Regions from separate parts of the Streptomyces sp. NPDC036984 genome, predicted to be linked through region 1. Evidence: riboswitches for the same ligand, from Rfam matches in the RefSeq annotation. Region 1 holds a riboswitch; each other region holds the start of a gene.

The links. A riboswitch is a leader RNA that binds a small molecule or an ion and turns the genes downstream of it on or off. The one in region 1 is predicted to bind S-adenosylmethionine.
Region 2: it holds a riboswitch for S-adenosylmethionine, as region 1 does, so the genes downstream of both, thrC (threonine synthase) here and ACZ7DL_RS33785 (aminotransferase class V-fold PLP-dependent enzyme) in region 1, are expected to answer to the same signal.
Region 3: it holds a riboswitch for S-adenosylmethionine, as region 1 does, so the genes downstream of both, ACZ7DL_RS26490 (amino acid ABC transporter permease) here and ACZ7DL_RS33785 (aminotransferase class V-fold PLP-dependent enzyme) in region 1, are expected to answer to the same signal.

Annotation. Positions count from the first base shown of each region.
Region 1 covers NZ_JBVJRL010000027.1:89,817-94,892, forward strand. The annotation lists gene ACZ7DL_RS33775 (Lrp/AsnC family transcriptional regulator) at 1-5, shown strand, start outside; gene ACZ7DL_RS33780 (protein kinase domain-containing protein) at 2-2,260, opposite strand; gene ACZ7DL_RS33785 (aminotransferase class V-fold PLP-dependent enzyme) at 2,346-3,707, opposite strand; SAM riboswitch class IV at 3,837-3,953, opposite strand; gene trpD (anthranilate phosphoribosyltransferase) at 4,028-5,076, opposite strand, start outside.
Region 2 covers NZ_JBVJRL010000002.1:137,155-142,230, forward strand. The annotation lists gene otsB (trehalose-phosphatase) at 1-81, shown strand, start outside; gene ACZ7DL_RS04615 (alpha,alpha-trehalose-phosphate synthase (UDP-forming)) at 171-1,604, opposite strand; gene ACZ7DL_RS04620 (glucosyl-3-phosphoglycerate synthase) at 1,689-2,660, opposite strand; SAM riboswitch class I at 2,791-2,947, shown strand; gene thrC (threonine synthase) at 2,965-4,248, shown strand; gene ACZ7DL_RS04630 (MoaD/ThiS family protein) at 4,245-4,520, shown strand; gene ACZ7DL_RS04635 (cold-shock protein) at 4,951-5,076, shown strand, end outside.
Region 3 covers NZ_JBVJRL010000016.1:36,952-42,027, forward strand. The annotation lists gene ACZ7DL_RS26480 (putative leader peptide) at 123-302, opposite strand; gene ACZ7DL_RS26485 (ABC transporter substrate-binding protein) at 375-1,394, opposite strand; gene ACZ7DL_RS26490 (amino acid ABC transporter permease) at 1,474-2,451, opposite strand; SAM riboswitch class IV at 2,803-2,913, opposite strand; gene ACZ7DL_RS26495 (glutathione S-transferase C-terminal domain-containing protein) at 2,991-3,878, opposite strand; gene ACZ7DL_RS26500 (putative leader peptide) at 3,958-4,080, opposite strand; gene ACZ7DL_RS26505 (NAD(P)/FAD-dependent oxidoreductase) at 4,212-5,076, shown strand, end outside.

The DNA.
Region 1 (5,076 bases):
ACTAGGTGCTCACGTCCACCGCGGCGATGCCGGTCCCCGAGGGGACGTAGAGCCGGCCGCCGCGCACGACGGGGGTGTGCTGGTCGTCGCCCGCGCCGTGGCCGAGGGCCGCGCTCCAGCGCCGCTTCCCGTTCAGGTCCAGCGCCCAGGCCCCCTCGCCCGCACGCACGTACACGGTGTCGCCCGCCACCACCGCCCGCGGCTCGGCCGTGGCCCCCTTGAGGTCGTAGGTCCAGGCCCGGGAGCCGTCGGCCGCCCGCACCCCGTACACGGTGCCCTGTTCCGTCCCGACGGCCAGCGCACGGTTCCCCGCGGTCAGCGCCCCGGAGCCGTCCTCCCTGCGCCACAGGCGCCGGCCGTCCGTGACCCGGAAGCCCTGGCGGGCGGCGGCGGAGTCCGTGACCAGGGTGGTGCCCGCGAGGGCGAGGGCCGTGACGTCGGTGCCCCCGGGCACCTGCCACTTCCGCGTCCCGTCCCGCGCGTCCAGCGCCAGCAGGACATCGCCGTAACTGCCCGTGCAGATCACCTCGGCCGTGACGAGGGGCGTGCCGGTGGGGCCGGCCGGGGTCTTGGCGGTCCACTTCTCGCTGCCGTCGGAGGCGTAGCGGCGCAGTCCGCCCGCGTCCGTGCCGCCCACGGAGACCAGCACGTCCGCGCCGAGCAGGACCGGGACGGCGTACGCCCGGTCGCCGAGGGCGCGGGTCCACAGCGGGCTGCCGGACAGACTCACCGCGGTCAGCCGGCGCACGTCGTCGGTCTCGAAGCCCACCACGCAGTACACGGCGTCCCGGGTGGCCACGGGGGTGGAGACGTCGTCGCCGAGCCGGACCTTCCAGCGTTTGGAGCCGTTCCGGGAGATGGCGTGCAGCACGCCGCCGGAGGTGCCGGCGTAGACGACGGAGCCGTCCGGGGAGAGCGCGCAGCAGGCCCCGTCCAGGCCGCCGATGCCGCCGAGGTCGTACTGCCAGCGCAGCACCGCGGGCCCGGCCCTGCCGGATCCCGACCGCACGGGCGAATCGGAGCTGCTGCCGCTGCTCTCCGTGCTGTACCCCTGCTCCACCAGCCAGGCACCGGCCCCGACCCCGGCCACGGCCACGGCTCCTCCGGCAAGGGCCTTGAGGAGCCGGCGGCGGCCGGGGGCAACGGGGCCGAGGCGGTTGGAGGGGGTGGTGGCGTCGGCGGGGGCGGGGGTTGTGAGGGGTGGGCCGCCTGCGGAGGTGTGCGGCGCCGGAGGCACGGGGGCGGGCCCGGGTGCCGGGGTGACGGGGTCCGCGGGGGTGGTGGGGGGTGAGTCGCCTGGCGGGGTGCGGGGCGCCGGCGGCGTGGGAGCGGCTGAGGGGTCGGGGGTGGGAGCCAGGTACTCCACGCCGCTGGGGCGGTCGTCGGCGGTGCGGCCCGGCTGCGCCGCGGGGCCGTACCAGCCGGGGCGGACCGCGGTGCGCAGGGCCTTGGGGGTGAACCCGGCGATCGCCCCCACCTCCGCCGGCTCCGGGCGCTCCAGCGGGTCCTCGCGCAGACAGGCCGTCACCAGCGGGCACAGCGCTTCCGGTACGCCGGACAGGTCGAAGTCGCGGGTCAGGATGCGCAGCAGCACCACCGAGTCCTGGCCCTCGCCGAAGGGTTCGCGGCCGGCCGCCGCGTAGGCGAGGACCGCGCCGAGGGAGAAGACGTCGCTCGGCGGGCCGACCTGGCCGCCGTTGCGGATCTGCTCCGGCGAGACGTAGCCGACCGAGCCGACGACCGCACCGGTGCGGGTCAGCGAGGTGGCCTCCAAGGCCCGGACGATCCCGAAGTCGATGACCCGGGGCCCGTCCGGGCCCAGCAGGATGTTCGACGGCTTCAGATCGCGGTGGACCAGGCCCCTGGCATGGATGGCGGCCAGCGCCTCGCCGAGCGCGGCGGCGAGGATCCGGACCGCGGACTCGGGCAGCGCGCCGTGGTCCAGGACCGCGTCCCGAAGATTCGGCCCGGACACGAACTCCGTGGCCATCCAGGGCCGTTCGGCTTCGGTGTCGGCGTCCACGACCCGCGCGGTGTACGTGCCCGCGCCGCCGACGGTCTGCGCGGCGCGGACCTCGTGGCGGAAGCGCGCACGGAAGGTGCGGTCCTCGGCATGCTCGGACCGTACGACCTTCACCGCGAGACGCAGGCCGGTGCGGGACTCGGCGAGGTAGACCTCGCCCATGCCGCCTGCGCCGAGTCTGTGCGTGACCGCGTACGGGCCGATGTGGCGCGGGTCGGTTGCGCGCAACGGCTGCACTCCGTGCTCCCCCTGTCCGACGTGTCGTCAAGGGGAGGTTATCCGTGCCTCGTCGGCGCCGGGTGCGCAGGTGTGGCGGCGCCGCTCACACTGCCGGCACGCAGCGGCCCTCCTCCGTGCGGTACTGCCACTTGGCTCCGTCCCGCACCAGCTCCCCGACGGCGTCGACGAAGCGCTCGACGTGTTCGTCGGGGGTGCCCGCGCCGAAGCTCACGCGGATGGCGTTGAGGGACTTCTCCCCCGGTGCCGCCTCGGGGGCACCGCACTCGCCCTGGGTCTGCGGGTCGCTGCCGAGCAGGGTGCGCACCAGGGGGTGGGCGCAGAAGAGTCCGTCGCGGACGCCGATGCCGTACTCGGCGGAGAGGGCGGCGGCGAAGTGGGAGCTGTTCCAACCCTCGACCACGAAGGAGATGACGCCGACGCGCGGGGCGTCGTCGCCGAAGAGGGAGAGGATCTTCACCTCGGGGACCTCGGCCAGGCCCTCGCGGACCGTGCGGACGAGGTGCTGTTCGCGGGCGACGAGGGTGTCCCAGCCGGCCTCGGTGAGGGCCCTGCACGCGGAGGCGATGGCGTAGGCGCCGATGACGTTCGGGGAGCCGGCCTCGTGCCGGGCGGCGCTCTCGTGCCACTCCACGTCCACCCCGCCGTCCTGCCGCCGGGTGACCCTGCGGCTGGCACCGCCGCCCGCGAGGTACGGCTCGGCCGCGCGCAACCAGTCGGCGCGGCCCGCGAGCACCCCGGAGCCGAAGGGGGCGTACAGCTTGTGCCCGGAGAAGGCGACCCAGTCGACGTCCAGGTCGCGGATGTCGACGGGGTGGTGCGGGGCCAGCTGGGCGGCGTCCAGCACGATCCGGGCACCGTGGGCGTGCGCGGCGGCGGCCAGTTCGCGCACCGGCCACAGCTCGCCGGTGACGTTGGAGGCGCCGGTGACGCAGACCAGGGCGGGGCCGTGGGGGTCCCGGTCGGCGAGGGCCCGCTCCAGGGTCTCGACGGCCTGCCGCGGGGTGCGCGGGGCGTTGAGGTAGGCGACCTGCGCGTCCTGCCAGGGCAGCAGGGAGGCGTGGTGCTCGGTCTCGAAGACGAAGACCTGGCAGTCGGCCGGGAGCGCGCGGGCCAGCAGGTTCAGCGAGTCGGTGGTCGAGCGGGTGAAGACGACCTGGTCGTCCGGGCGGCAGCCGAGGAACTCGGCGACCGTCCTGCGGGCGTTCTCGAACAGGTCGGTGGAGAGCTGGGAGAGGTAACCGGCACCGCGGTGGACGCTGCCGTAGTACGGGGCGTAGGCGGCGACGTCGTCCCAGACGCGCTGGAGGGCGGGGGCGCTGGCCGCGTAGTCGAGGGCGGCGTAGGTGACTTCGCCGCCGGTGACCAGCGGGACGGTGACATCCCGTCCCAGAACGGACAGAGAGGCACAAACGGACTGGTCGGCGGCAACGCTGGAGACAGACATGGCGAACTCCCGTGACAGGAATACGAGAAGGAGAGAAGAAGGGTGTGCGGAGGCGGGGCTCTGCGGCCCTAACGCATTCGCTTGCTCACGGAAGACTCCTCGACGACCAGGACCCCTGGGTTTGCGAGGGATCCGCGCTTGCCGTGGACCTTGCTGTCGACGGCCTGGTCTTCACCCGGGGCACCCCGCCACGGACGGAGGGTTGCCGGACAGTCGGCCGGGGCCTCATGACTGTCACTCATGACCTGGTACAGGAACGTACGTGAAAAGGTCGACGTCCCGCAACCCGTGTCCGGATCGCGGGACGACTCCCGGTGACGTCAGGCGTTGCTGACGGCCACCCAGCGGTCCAGCGTGCGCCTCGCCGCGCCCGAGTCGATCGACTCCGCGGCCTTCGCCATGCTGGCCCGGAGCTGCTCGGCGAGCGGCGCGTCCGTCGGCTGGAGTGCCACCAGCGCCGCCGCCGAGTTCAGCAGCACCGCCTCCCGTACGGCCCCCTGCTCGCCGTCCAGCAGGCGGCGGGCGACCTGCGCGTTGTAGGCCGCGTCGGCGCCGCGCAGGGCGTCCACGGGGACGAGGTCGATGCCGACGTCCCGCGGGTCGAAGGTCTCCTCGGTGACCTTGCCGTCCCGGACCACCCACACCCGGGAGGTGGCGGTGACGGTCAGCTCGTCCAGGCCGTCGTCACCGCGGAAGACCAGCGCGGAGTTGCCGCGCTCGGCGAGCACACCGGCCACGATCGGGGCCATGCGCGGGTCGGCGACCCCGACCGCCTGGGCGCGCACCCGCGCCGGGTTGGTCAGCGGGCCGAGCACGTTGAAGGTGGTCCGGATGCCCAACTGGGAGCGCGCCGGGGCGACATGGCGCAGGGAGGGGTGGAAGCGCACCGCGAAGCAGATGGTGATGCCGGCTTCCTCGGCGACCTCCGCGACCCGCTGCGGGGTCAGGTTCAGGTTGATCCCGAGCTTCTCCAGGACGTCGGAGGAGCCGGAGGCGGAGGAGGCGGCGCGGTTGCCGTGCTTGACGACCTTGGCGCCGGTGCCCGCGACGACGATCGAGGACATGGTGGAGATGTTCACCGTCTTGGCGCCGTCGCCGCCGGTGCCGACGATGTCGACGGCCGGGCCGGGCACCTCGATCACGTTCGCGTGCGCGTACATCGTGCGGACGAGTCCGGAGATCTCCTCGACCGTCTCGCCCTTGGCCCGCAGCGCCACCATGAACCCGGCGATCTGCGCGTCGGTCGCCTCCCCGCGCATGATCAGGTCCATGGCCCAGGCGGTGTCGTCGGCGGACAGGTTCCGGCCGTCCAGCAGACCGTTCAGCAGGGCGGGCCAGGAGCGGCCCGCCGCGGTGTCGCCTCCAGCGG
Region 2 (5,076 bases), on a different contig from region 1:
GCCGAGCGGGCCGACCTGGTGGTGGCCGGCCCGGAAGGCGTCGTGGAACTGCTGCGGGGGCTGGCGGCTCAGCTCGGCTGACGGCCTGACCGGCCGCCCGCGCGGGACCGTACGGCCGGCGCCGCTCCGTCACGCCGAGCGGTCGTACGGGCCTCGGTGCGGGGCGTCGCTCAGTCACGCCGGAGCGCGTCGAGCTGATCCAGGAACCACCGGGCCGGCGGCAGCGCGGTGGCGGCCGCGGCCAGCCTCTTGGACCGCTCCGCCCGCTCCGCCGCCGGCAGGCTCAGCGCCTCGTGCAGGGCCTTCGCCGTGCCCTGGATGTCGTACGGATTGATCCCGAACGCGTCCTCGCCCAGCTCCTCGTACGCCCCGGCCTCCCGCGACAGCACCAGCGCGCAGCCCTCGTCGGAGACGACCGGGACCTCCTTGGCGACCAGGTTCATGCCGTCCCGGATGGGGTTCACCAGCGCCACGTCGGCCAGCCGGTAGGCGGCCAGGGAGCGCGCGAAGTCGTCCTTCACGTGCAGCACCACCGGGGTCCAGCCCTCGGTGCCGTACCGCCCGTTGATCTCGTCCGCGACCCGCTGCACCTCGGCGGTGTAGTCGCGGTAGACGGCGAGATCCTGCCGGGAGGGGTAGGCGAACGCCACGTGGACGACCTTCTCCCGCCACTCCGGGTGGTCCTCCAGCAGCTGCTCGTAGGCCAGCAGCCCGCGCACGATGTTCTTGGACAGCTCGGTGCGGTCCACCCGGACGATCGTCTTCCGGTCCGGTCCGATCTCCTCGCGCAGCGCCGCCATCCGCTCGGCCACGTCCTCCTCGTGCGCCCGCTTGCGCAGGAAGTCCGCGTCCGCACCCAGTCCGTGCACCCCGATCCGGGTGCCGGACGGGATGCCGGGCCCGAGCACCGTGTGACAGCAGTCCGTGAACGCGTCCGCCCACCGCTGGGTGAGGAACGCCGCCCGGTCCGCGCCCAGGATGCCGCTGAGCAGCTCGGTGGCGATGTCGTCGGGAAGGAGGCGGAAGTAGTCCGGCGGGGCCCAGGGGGTGTGCGAGAAGTGGCCGATGCGCAGGTCGGGGCGGAGCCGGCGGAGCATGCGGGGGGCGAGGGCCAGGTGGTAGTCCTGGATCACCACGGCCGCGCCCTCGGCCGCCTCCTGGGCCAGCGCCTCGGCGAACGCCCGGTTGTACGCCTCGTACGACGCCCACTGCCGCCGGAACCCGGCGTCGAAGACCGGCTCCAGCGGGGTCTGGTACAGCATGTGGTGGACGAACCAGAGCACCGAGTTGGCGATGCCGTTGTACGCCTCGGCGTGCACGGTCGCGTCGATGTCGAGCATCCGCACCCGCTGCCCGCCGGTCTCCTCGGCCGGCAGCAGCCCGCCGTCCGCGCGCCGGACGGCCGCCCGGTCACCGTCGCCCAGGGCGGCGCACACCCACACGGACTCCGCGTCCGACCCGATGGCGGAGAGCCCGGAGACCACCCCGCCGCCGCCTCGCCTGGCATGCAGCGAACCGTCTTCGCGTACCTGATAGGAGACCGGGCCGCGATTCGACGCGACCAGCACCCGAGCCTTTTCAGCAGCACCGCGCGTGGAAGCCATACGCCTCAACCTAGCCCGGTCCGGAAACGCTCAAACGTACGGTCCGTCCGGGAAGACGCGAGCGAGCGGCCGTATACGGCGCGTTCACGCCACCCTTCGCTCCGCGTACTCCGCGATCTCCAGCATGGGCGGCCGTTCCTCGGTGTCGACCGAGTAGGTGCGGGGCTCGAACCCGTCCTCGCCCCGCTCGAACTGGGTCAGCGTGGGCCGGATCAGATGGCCGCGGGCCAGCCGGAGCTGGGCCGTGCGGTAGATGGCGGCCGCCATCCGGCCCAGCGCCTGCCCGTCCTGGTGCCGGTGCTTGCGCACCCCCACGTCCACCTGGGCCAGCGCGTCCAGGCCCACCAGGTGCAGCGCGTCCACCAGCATGCCCAGCTCCACGCCGTAGCCGACGGGGAACGGCAGCTGCTCCAGCAGCGAGCGGCGGGCCGCGTACTCGCCGCCCAGCGGCTGCACGAAGCCGGCGAGCTGCGGCCAGTGCATGTTCAGCAGCGGGCGGGCCATCAGCTCGGTGACCCGGCCGCCCTGCCCGGCGGCCCTGCCGGAGGCCGGCGCATCGGACTCGGTGGTGAGCGGGCGGTCGTACATCGCCTTGACCAGGTCGACCTCCGGGTCGGTGAGCAGCGGGCCGACGATCCCGGAGACGAAGTCCGAGGAGAACTCCCGCAGGTCGGCGTCGATGAAGCAGAGGATGTCCCCGCCGGTCACCAGCAGCGAACGCCACAGCACCTCGCCCTTGCCGGGGACGGCGGGGATGCGGGGCAGGATCTCGTCGCGGTGGACGACCCGGGCGCCGGCGCGCGCGGCGACCTCGGAGGTGCGGTCGGTGGAGCCGGAGTCCACGACCACGACCTCGTCGACGAGCGGTACCTGCTCGACGAGGTCGCGGCGGATGACGGTGACGATGTCGCCGACCGTCTTCTCCTCGTTGAGCGCGGGCAGCACGACGCTGACCGTCTGGCCCGTGCGCTGCTTGGCGGCGAGTATGCGGTGGAGGGGGCGGTCGGCCACGGACCAGGACCGGGTGGTCAGCCAGCGCTCGACTTCTTCCAGCACAGTCTGCGGCTCCTCACTCTTGTCTCGCGGTTCGGACGACTATCTCAACTGTCCTGGCCGTCGGTTACAGTCTTGAACAACGCCGATGACCATCGCATGTCGGGGGTCACGAGCGTCCACAACCGCATACAGCTCATCCAGAGGGGCAGAGGGACACGGCCCGATGAAGCCCCGGCAACCCTCCAGTCGGTTCTCGTAGATCAGTTCTGATCGTTTCCGCGAGGCTCCCGGCTAGGGAAGGTGCCAAATCCGTCTCACGGCGAGATGCGTCGTGAGGAAGATGAGGAGAAAGGGCCTCGCCTCCATGGCTGTGCAGACAGTTGCAACCACCAGCGATTCCACCGTCGACCTCGGTCCCGCCGCCGCTCTGAGCTGTCGCGAGTGCGGTCACCGCGTGCCGCTCGGCCCGGTCTTCGCCTGCGAGGAGTGCTTCGGCCCGCTGGAGATCGCCTACGACTTCTCCGCGTACGACACCGAGGAGCTGCGCCGCCGTATCGAGGCCGGCCCCGCGAACATCTGGCGCTACGCGCCGCTGCTGCCGGTCCCGGCGGACGTCACCGACAAGCCCAACCTCAACCCGGGCTGGACCAAGCTCGTCAAGGCCGACAACCTCGCCCGCGAGCTGGGCGTGACCGGCGGTCTGTACGTGAAGGACGACTCCGGCAACCCGACACACTCCTTCAAGGACCGCGTGGTCGCCCAGGCCCTGGAGGCCGCCCGCGCCTTCGGCTTCACCACCCTCTCCTGCTCCTCCACCGGCAACCTGGCCGGCGCCGTCGGCGCCGCCGCCGCCCGGGCCGGCCTCCGCTCGTGCGTGTTCATCCCGCACGACCTGGAGCAGGGCAAGGTCGTCATGGCCGCGGTCTACGGCGGCGAGCTGGTGGGCATCGAGGGCAACTACGACGATGTGAACCGCTTCTGCTCCGAGCTGATCGGCGACCCGGCCGGCGAGGGCTGGGGCTTCGTCAACGTCAACCTGCGGCCGTACTACGCGGAGGGCTCCAAGACCCTGGCGTACGAGATCTGCGAGCAGCTCGGCTGGCAGCTGCCCGACCAGATCGTCGTCCCGATCGCCTCCGGCTCCCAGCTCACGAAGATCGACAAGGGTCTGCAGGAGCTGATCAAGCTCGGGCTGGTCGAGGACAAGCCGTACAAGATCTTCGGTGCCCAGGCCGAGGGCTGCTCCCCGGTGTCCACCGCCTTCAAGGCCGGGCACGACGTGGTCCGCCCCCAGAAGCCGAACACCATCGCCAAGTCCCTCGCCATCGGCAACCCGGCCGACGGTCCCTACGTCCTGGACATCGCCCGCCGTACCGGCGGCGCGGTGGAGGACGTGACGGACGAGGAGGTCGTGGACGCGATCAAGCTGCTGGCGCGTACGGAGGGCATCTTCGCGGAGACGGCGGGCGGGGTGACTGTCGGCGTCACCCGCAAGCTGCTCAAGGAGGGCCTGCTGGACCCGGCGAAGACCACGGTCGTCCTCAACACCGGCGACGGCCTGAAGACCCTGGACGCGGTGGCCGGGACCGGCCTCACCGCCACCATCCGCCCGACCCTGGACTCCTTCCGAGAGGCTGGCCTCGCATGAGCGTGACCGTTCGCATCCCCACCATCCTGCGCACCTACACCGGCGGCCGGGCCGAGGTCGCCGCCGAGGGCGCGACCCTCGCCGAGGTCATCGCCGACCTGGAGAAGAACCACACCGGCATCGCCGCGCGCGTCCTGGACGACCAGGGCAAGCTGCGCCGGTTCGTCAACGTGTACGTCAACGACGACGACGTCCGCTTCGAGCAGGGCCTGGAGACGGCGACGCCCGAAGGCGCCGGTGTCTCCATCATCCCGGCCGTCGCCGGCGGCTGATTATTACCCTCGGTAACCCCGGTTACCGGCTGTTCATCGGATTGCCCCCTCCGTGAGAGAAACGGAGGGGGCAATTCTGCGTGATTGAGCGCGGTAGAGTTGGGGAACGCGGTCGCGGCCTTCGGGTCGCAGGCCCTGGATTCATGCCGCACGCCCGACAAGAAGTAGCCAAAGTGTGCGGGTTTTATGCGGCTTTTGCGCCTTTTATGAGGCCCGACTTGCCCTGAATTCGGATGAATTCTCGGCACATTCCGGACCGCTCGCGTCCAGAATTCTCGTCCGATTGACCTGTTGCAGACGGCAGTTGGACAGATACATTCAGCCGCGGTCGACGCGTTCCGGCGCACGCCCCCGACCAATGGGGGGTGAGGTCTGACCCGGGTCCGCGAAGTGCGGATCTGTGCAAGGGCCAGTAATAGGGGAGTTAGGCATGGCTCAGGGCACCGTCAAGTGGTTCAACGCGGAGAAGGGGTACGGCTTCATCGCGGTCGACGGTGGTGCGGACGTCTTCGTCCACTACAGCGCCATTCAGATGGACGGCTACCGCACCCTGGAA
Region 3 (5,076 bases), on a different contig from region 1:
GTGCCTTCCTTGATGTCCGTACGAGAAGCACCGGCTCGCGGCACGGGGCGTCGGCGCAGAGCGAGCGCGGCGGGAGGAGACCCCGGGCCGGGGAGGCCGGGGCGGGGAGGCCGGGGCGGGAGTCAGGAGCGACAGAGCGCGGCGGACACGCGCTGGAGGTCGATGTGCGGCCGGGAGTGCAGACGGACGGAACGGTAGGGCTGCGGGAGCCGCGGCGGGCACGCCTGCGGGTGCACTCGGGTCACGGCCGTCACCTCCCTCCGTCGGGCGCGGCGGGCCGGTTCGGCGTCCGCCTGGCACATCTCGTCCTGACTCACAACACCCGCCGGGCGCCGGATGTTCCCGGCGCCCGCACCCGGGCGGCTCGTGGGGTGTCAGGAGTTGGTCAGGGGCAGCCCGGGCGGGTTGACCTCCGACTTCGTCACGGCCTCGGTGGAGAGGCCGTAGGCGGCCAGCCACTTGGCGTACTGACCGTGCTCGATGAGGTGGTTGATGGCGTCGGCGAGCGGCTCTGCGAGCCCGCTGTCCTTCTTGGCGGTGGCCGCGATCAGGCCCTGGAGCGACTCGCCGGCGCCGGAGAAGGTGCCCGCGTTGCGGGTCGGGTGGGGCGTCTTCGCGGTGAGCCGCGCGCGGTAGGCGACCGCGGGGTTCGGTCCGAAGTAGGCGTCGATCTTGCCGCTGTTGAGCGCCAGGCTGATGGAGTTCTGGTCCGGGAAGTACTTGACGGTGAGCTTCTTGCCCTCCTTGGCCAGCTTGGCCTTCCACTCCAGGAGGATCTTCTCCTGGTTGGTGCCGGGGCCCACGGAGACGGTCTTGCCGGCGAGGTTCTCGTAGTCGCCGTCGAAGTTCCAGCTGCTCTTCTTCAGCACCTCGAAGGCCAGGTCGTCCTTGCGGTAGGAGGCGAACTCGTACTTCTTCTTGCGCTCCTCGGTGTCGGTGACGTTGGAGAAGGCCACGTCGACCTTGCCGCTGTCGAGGCCGACGAAGAGGTTCTCCCAGGTGGAGTTCCTGATCTCGGGGTCGAGGCCGAGGACCGCGGCGACCAGGCGGCCGAAGTCGGGCTCGGAGCCGGTGAGGGTCTTCTGGTCGCTGCCCACGAAGTTCAGCGGCGCGGATCCCGAGGGCAGGGCTCCGACGCCGATGACGAGCTTGCCGCTCTTGCGGACGGAGGCGGGCAGTTCGGCGCTGATGGACTTCACCTCGGAGACCTTCAGCTCGGTCTCCCGCGCGGCCCCGTTGGACAGTTGTCCCACGGTGACCGTGCCCGCGGTGTCGGTCGTGGCGGCGGCCTCGCTGTCGCCCCCGCAGGCGGCGAGCCCGGTGGCGAGGGCGGCGACGGCGGTCGCCGCCGAGATGCCGCGGATCAGGCTGCGGCGGGAGATGTGGCTAGGCATGGCGTGGCTGTCCTTGTCTCGCTGCTGAGGGTGGTGAGAGTGGTGCCGTGGGGGGGAGGGCGGGGGTGCGGGGGCGGGGTCAGAGCACATTGCGCAGCCGGGTCCGCAGTGCGGCCAGGCCGGCCCGGGCGTTCCGGAACGGGGTCGGCGGCAGGATGCGGGTGGCGCCCCGGGCGTAGTACCGCTCGACGTGGTACTGGACGACGGACACGGCGCTGGTCAGGAGCAGGTACCAGACGGTGGCGACCATCAGCAGCGGCACCACGTCACCGGGGTAGGTGTTGCCCATCGACTGCACGGTGCCGAACAGGTCGAGCAGGGACACGTAGAACACCAGGGACGTGCTCTTGAGGAGGCCGATCAGCTGGTTGACGTAGTTCGGGGTGATGGACCTGAGCGCCTGCGGGAAGACGATTCTGCGGAACTGGCGGCCCCTGGGCAGGCCGAGGGCCGCGGCCGCCTCGTGCTGCCCCTGGTCGACGGAGAGGATGCCGCCGCGGACCACCTCGGCGGCGTACGCGGCCTCGTTGAGGCTGAGGCCGATGACCGCGATCGTCATGTCGGTGGCCAGTCTCGACTCGTCGAAGGTGACGAAGGCCGGGCCGAAGGGCACGCCGAGGCTCACCGTCTTGTACAGGGCGCCGAAGTTGTACAGGAAGATCAGCACCACGATCAGCGGTACGGAGCGGAAGAGCCAGGTGTAGGTCCAGCTGACCGCGCGCAGCACCGGGCTCCCGGAGAGCCGGCCGAGGGCCAGCAGGACGCCGCCGAGGAGCCCCAGTACGGCGCTGAGCGCGGCGACTTCGAGGGTGACGAGGAGACCGTCGAGGACGGCCGGGCGCAGGAACCAGTAGCGGAAGCGGTGCCACTGGTAGAAGGGGTTGGTGACCAGGCCGTGCAGGATCTGCGCGACGAGCACGAGGACGACGGCGGTGACGATCCACCGGCCGGGCCGTCGCAGTGGCCGAATGGGCTCCTCTGCAAAGGGTTGTGACGCTGTGTCGGTCGGTGCCGGCGCCTCGGCGAGGGAGACGGCGGCGCCTGAGGGGTCGCTCAAGGCGGGCTCCGGCGGAGTCGGACACCGGGGACCGCGGCCGGACGGGCGTGGGCCACGACGGCACTACGGCACGAGGCGGCGCACGGGTGGGCGCGGAACCGGGGTCTGGGCGGGCAACGGCACGGCACACGGACGGTGTGCGGCCAGTCGCGGGGGCGGTGCGAAGAGGTCAGCCCCGACAGCGGGCAGAGCCCGGTGCGGTACACAGTGCGCTGTTCACGCGCAGCAGATCGACGGCGCGGTCGGCGACCAGGAGGCCGGCGTACGACCGTACGCAGCCCTGGGGGCGGCTCGCGGCCGTCCTGGGAGCTGCGTACATGGCGTCACCTGTCACTGTCCCGGCCCCGTGGGGCCGCGCGCTTACCGAGATCGTCGTCCGGTCCGGTCGTCACCTGGGGCACCCCACCGCGAAGCGAGGGTTGCCGGTCAGCGAGCCAGGGCTTGTCGCTGACGCTCATGACCGTTCTGGGCCGTAAGTAAGGCAGTTGCCCGTTCGAATGTCAACGCCCGTCCGTTCCGTGGACGTCGACGGACCGCTCTCACCTGCGTGAAGCGTCCGGAGCGTCCGCCGCGTGACCCGCCCAGTCCAGGATCTGGACGGCGGCTCCGGCGGCCTCCAGTCCCCGGCAGCGGCCGTGGTGGCGGCGGGCGATGGCGTCGAGGTCGAGGTGGCGGCCGAAGGCGGGGTGGGCGGCCAGGCGGCCGGCGTAGGCCCACAGGGCGCGGTGGCCGGCGACGCGGTGCACGGCGGAGGCGTCGAGGTGGCAGCGGTGGACGGTGTCGAGCTGCACCAGGGTCACCCACAGCTCGATGTCGGCGGCCGTCAGCCGGTCGTCGACCAGGTACCGCTCTTCGCCCAGGCGCCGCTCCAGCCGGCCCAGGGTGTCGAGCAGGGTGTCGAGCGCGGCGGTCCGCTCGCCGGCGTCGGCGCCGGCCCGCCCGGCGCGCTGTGCGGCCTCCTCGATGCCCTCGGCGCACATCCGCTCGACGGCCTCGATCACGGACTCCAGTCCGGAGGGGTACAGGCCGGCGCCGCCGCCCGGCCGGAACAGGTCCAGGTCGCGCAGGATGTCGGGGGTGCGGGTGCTGACGATGCGTCCGGACCAGTCGTCGCTGAGGACGGGCGCGAGCGCCGGGCCGGTGTAGTGGTGGGCGCTCGCCTCGTACAGCGGGCGCAGCGCCGCGTGGCCGCCGCCGGGACAGTCCGGGACGGCGGGCAGGAGGGTGACCGGACAACTGGTGTCCAGGCCGAGCAGGCTGTGCCCGACGGCGAGGCGCAGTCCGTCGGGACAGGCGGTCGACAGATGGAGCCGGTAGCGGTGCGGCACGGCGTAGTGGCCGCTGCGCGGGTCCCGGCCGATGCGGCCGCGGAAGACGGTGGCGGTGCGGCGGGCGGACGGGACGGCGGCGAGCGGAGTGACGGACATGAATCTCCCTGGGTCGTGGGCGTGTTGACGGGCACACCGGCGCAGGGACGGCCGGTCTGCGGGCGTGCGGGCGCCCGGCTCAGCGGTGGCGGCTGATCGCGCTGCACACGCGCTGGAGGTCGATGTGACGGCGGGAGGTGAGCAGGGGTGCGCGCAACGGCGTCCGGCCGGCCCGGCCGGTGCCCGTTTCACGGCGCGCCATGATTCCCTACCTGTCCACTAGGATTCCCGTCCCTGGAGTGTCGATCCGGCTTCCGGCGACGTCAAGGGGGTGTCCACGCCTGGGGATCGGGGGTCTCCTCAGCGAGAGAAACATGTGACATAGTACTGGCCGTGACGAAGCGACCGACCTGCGATGTCGTGGTCGTCGGGGCCGGAATGGTGGGCGCCGCCTGTGCGCTGTACGCCGCACGCGCCGGACTCGACGTGCGGCTGGTGGACCGCGGCCCCGTGGCCGGCGGCACCACCGGTGCCGGCGAGGGCAACCTGCTCGTGTCCGACAAGGAACCGGGCCCGGAACTCGAACTCGCCCTGCTGTCAGCCCGGTTGTGGGCCGAACTGGCACAGGAGCTGGGCGCCGCGATCGAGTACGAACCCAAGGGCGGCCTCGTGGTCGCCGCCACGCCCGGCACCCTGGCCGCGCTGCGGGACTTCGCCGTGGGCCAGCGCACCGCCGGCGTCACGGCCGTATCCGTCGGCGGGGACGAACTCCACGAGCTGGAGCCGCACTTGGCGCCTGGTATGGCGGGCGGAGTGCTCTACCCCCAGGACGCCCAGGTGATGCCCGCGCTGGCCGCCGCCCACCTGGTCCGCGCCTCCGGCGCCCGGTTCCACCCGGGCCACACGGTGACCGGCGTGCTGCGCAGGGCGGACGGCACGGTGTACGGCGTCCGCACCGACCGGGGCGACCTGCACGCGCCGGCCGTGGTGAACGCGGCCGGCACCTGGGGCGGCGGCCTCGCCGCGCTCGCGGGCGTCCGGCTGCCGGTACTCCCCCGGCGCGGCTTCGTCCTGGTCACCGAGCCGCTGCCGCGGATGGTCCGGCACAAGGTGTACGCCGCGGACTATGTGGCCGACGTGGCCAGCGACTCGGCCGACCTGCGCAGTTCGCCGGTGGTGGAGGGCACGGCCGCCGGTCCGGTGCTGATCGGCGCGACCCGGGAACGCGTGGGCTTCGACCACGCTCTGTCACTGCCCG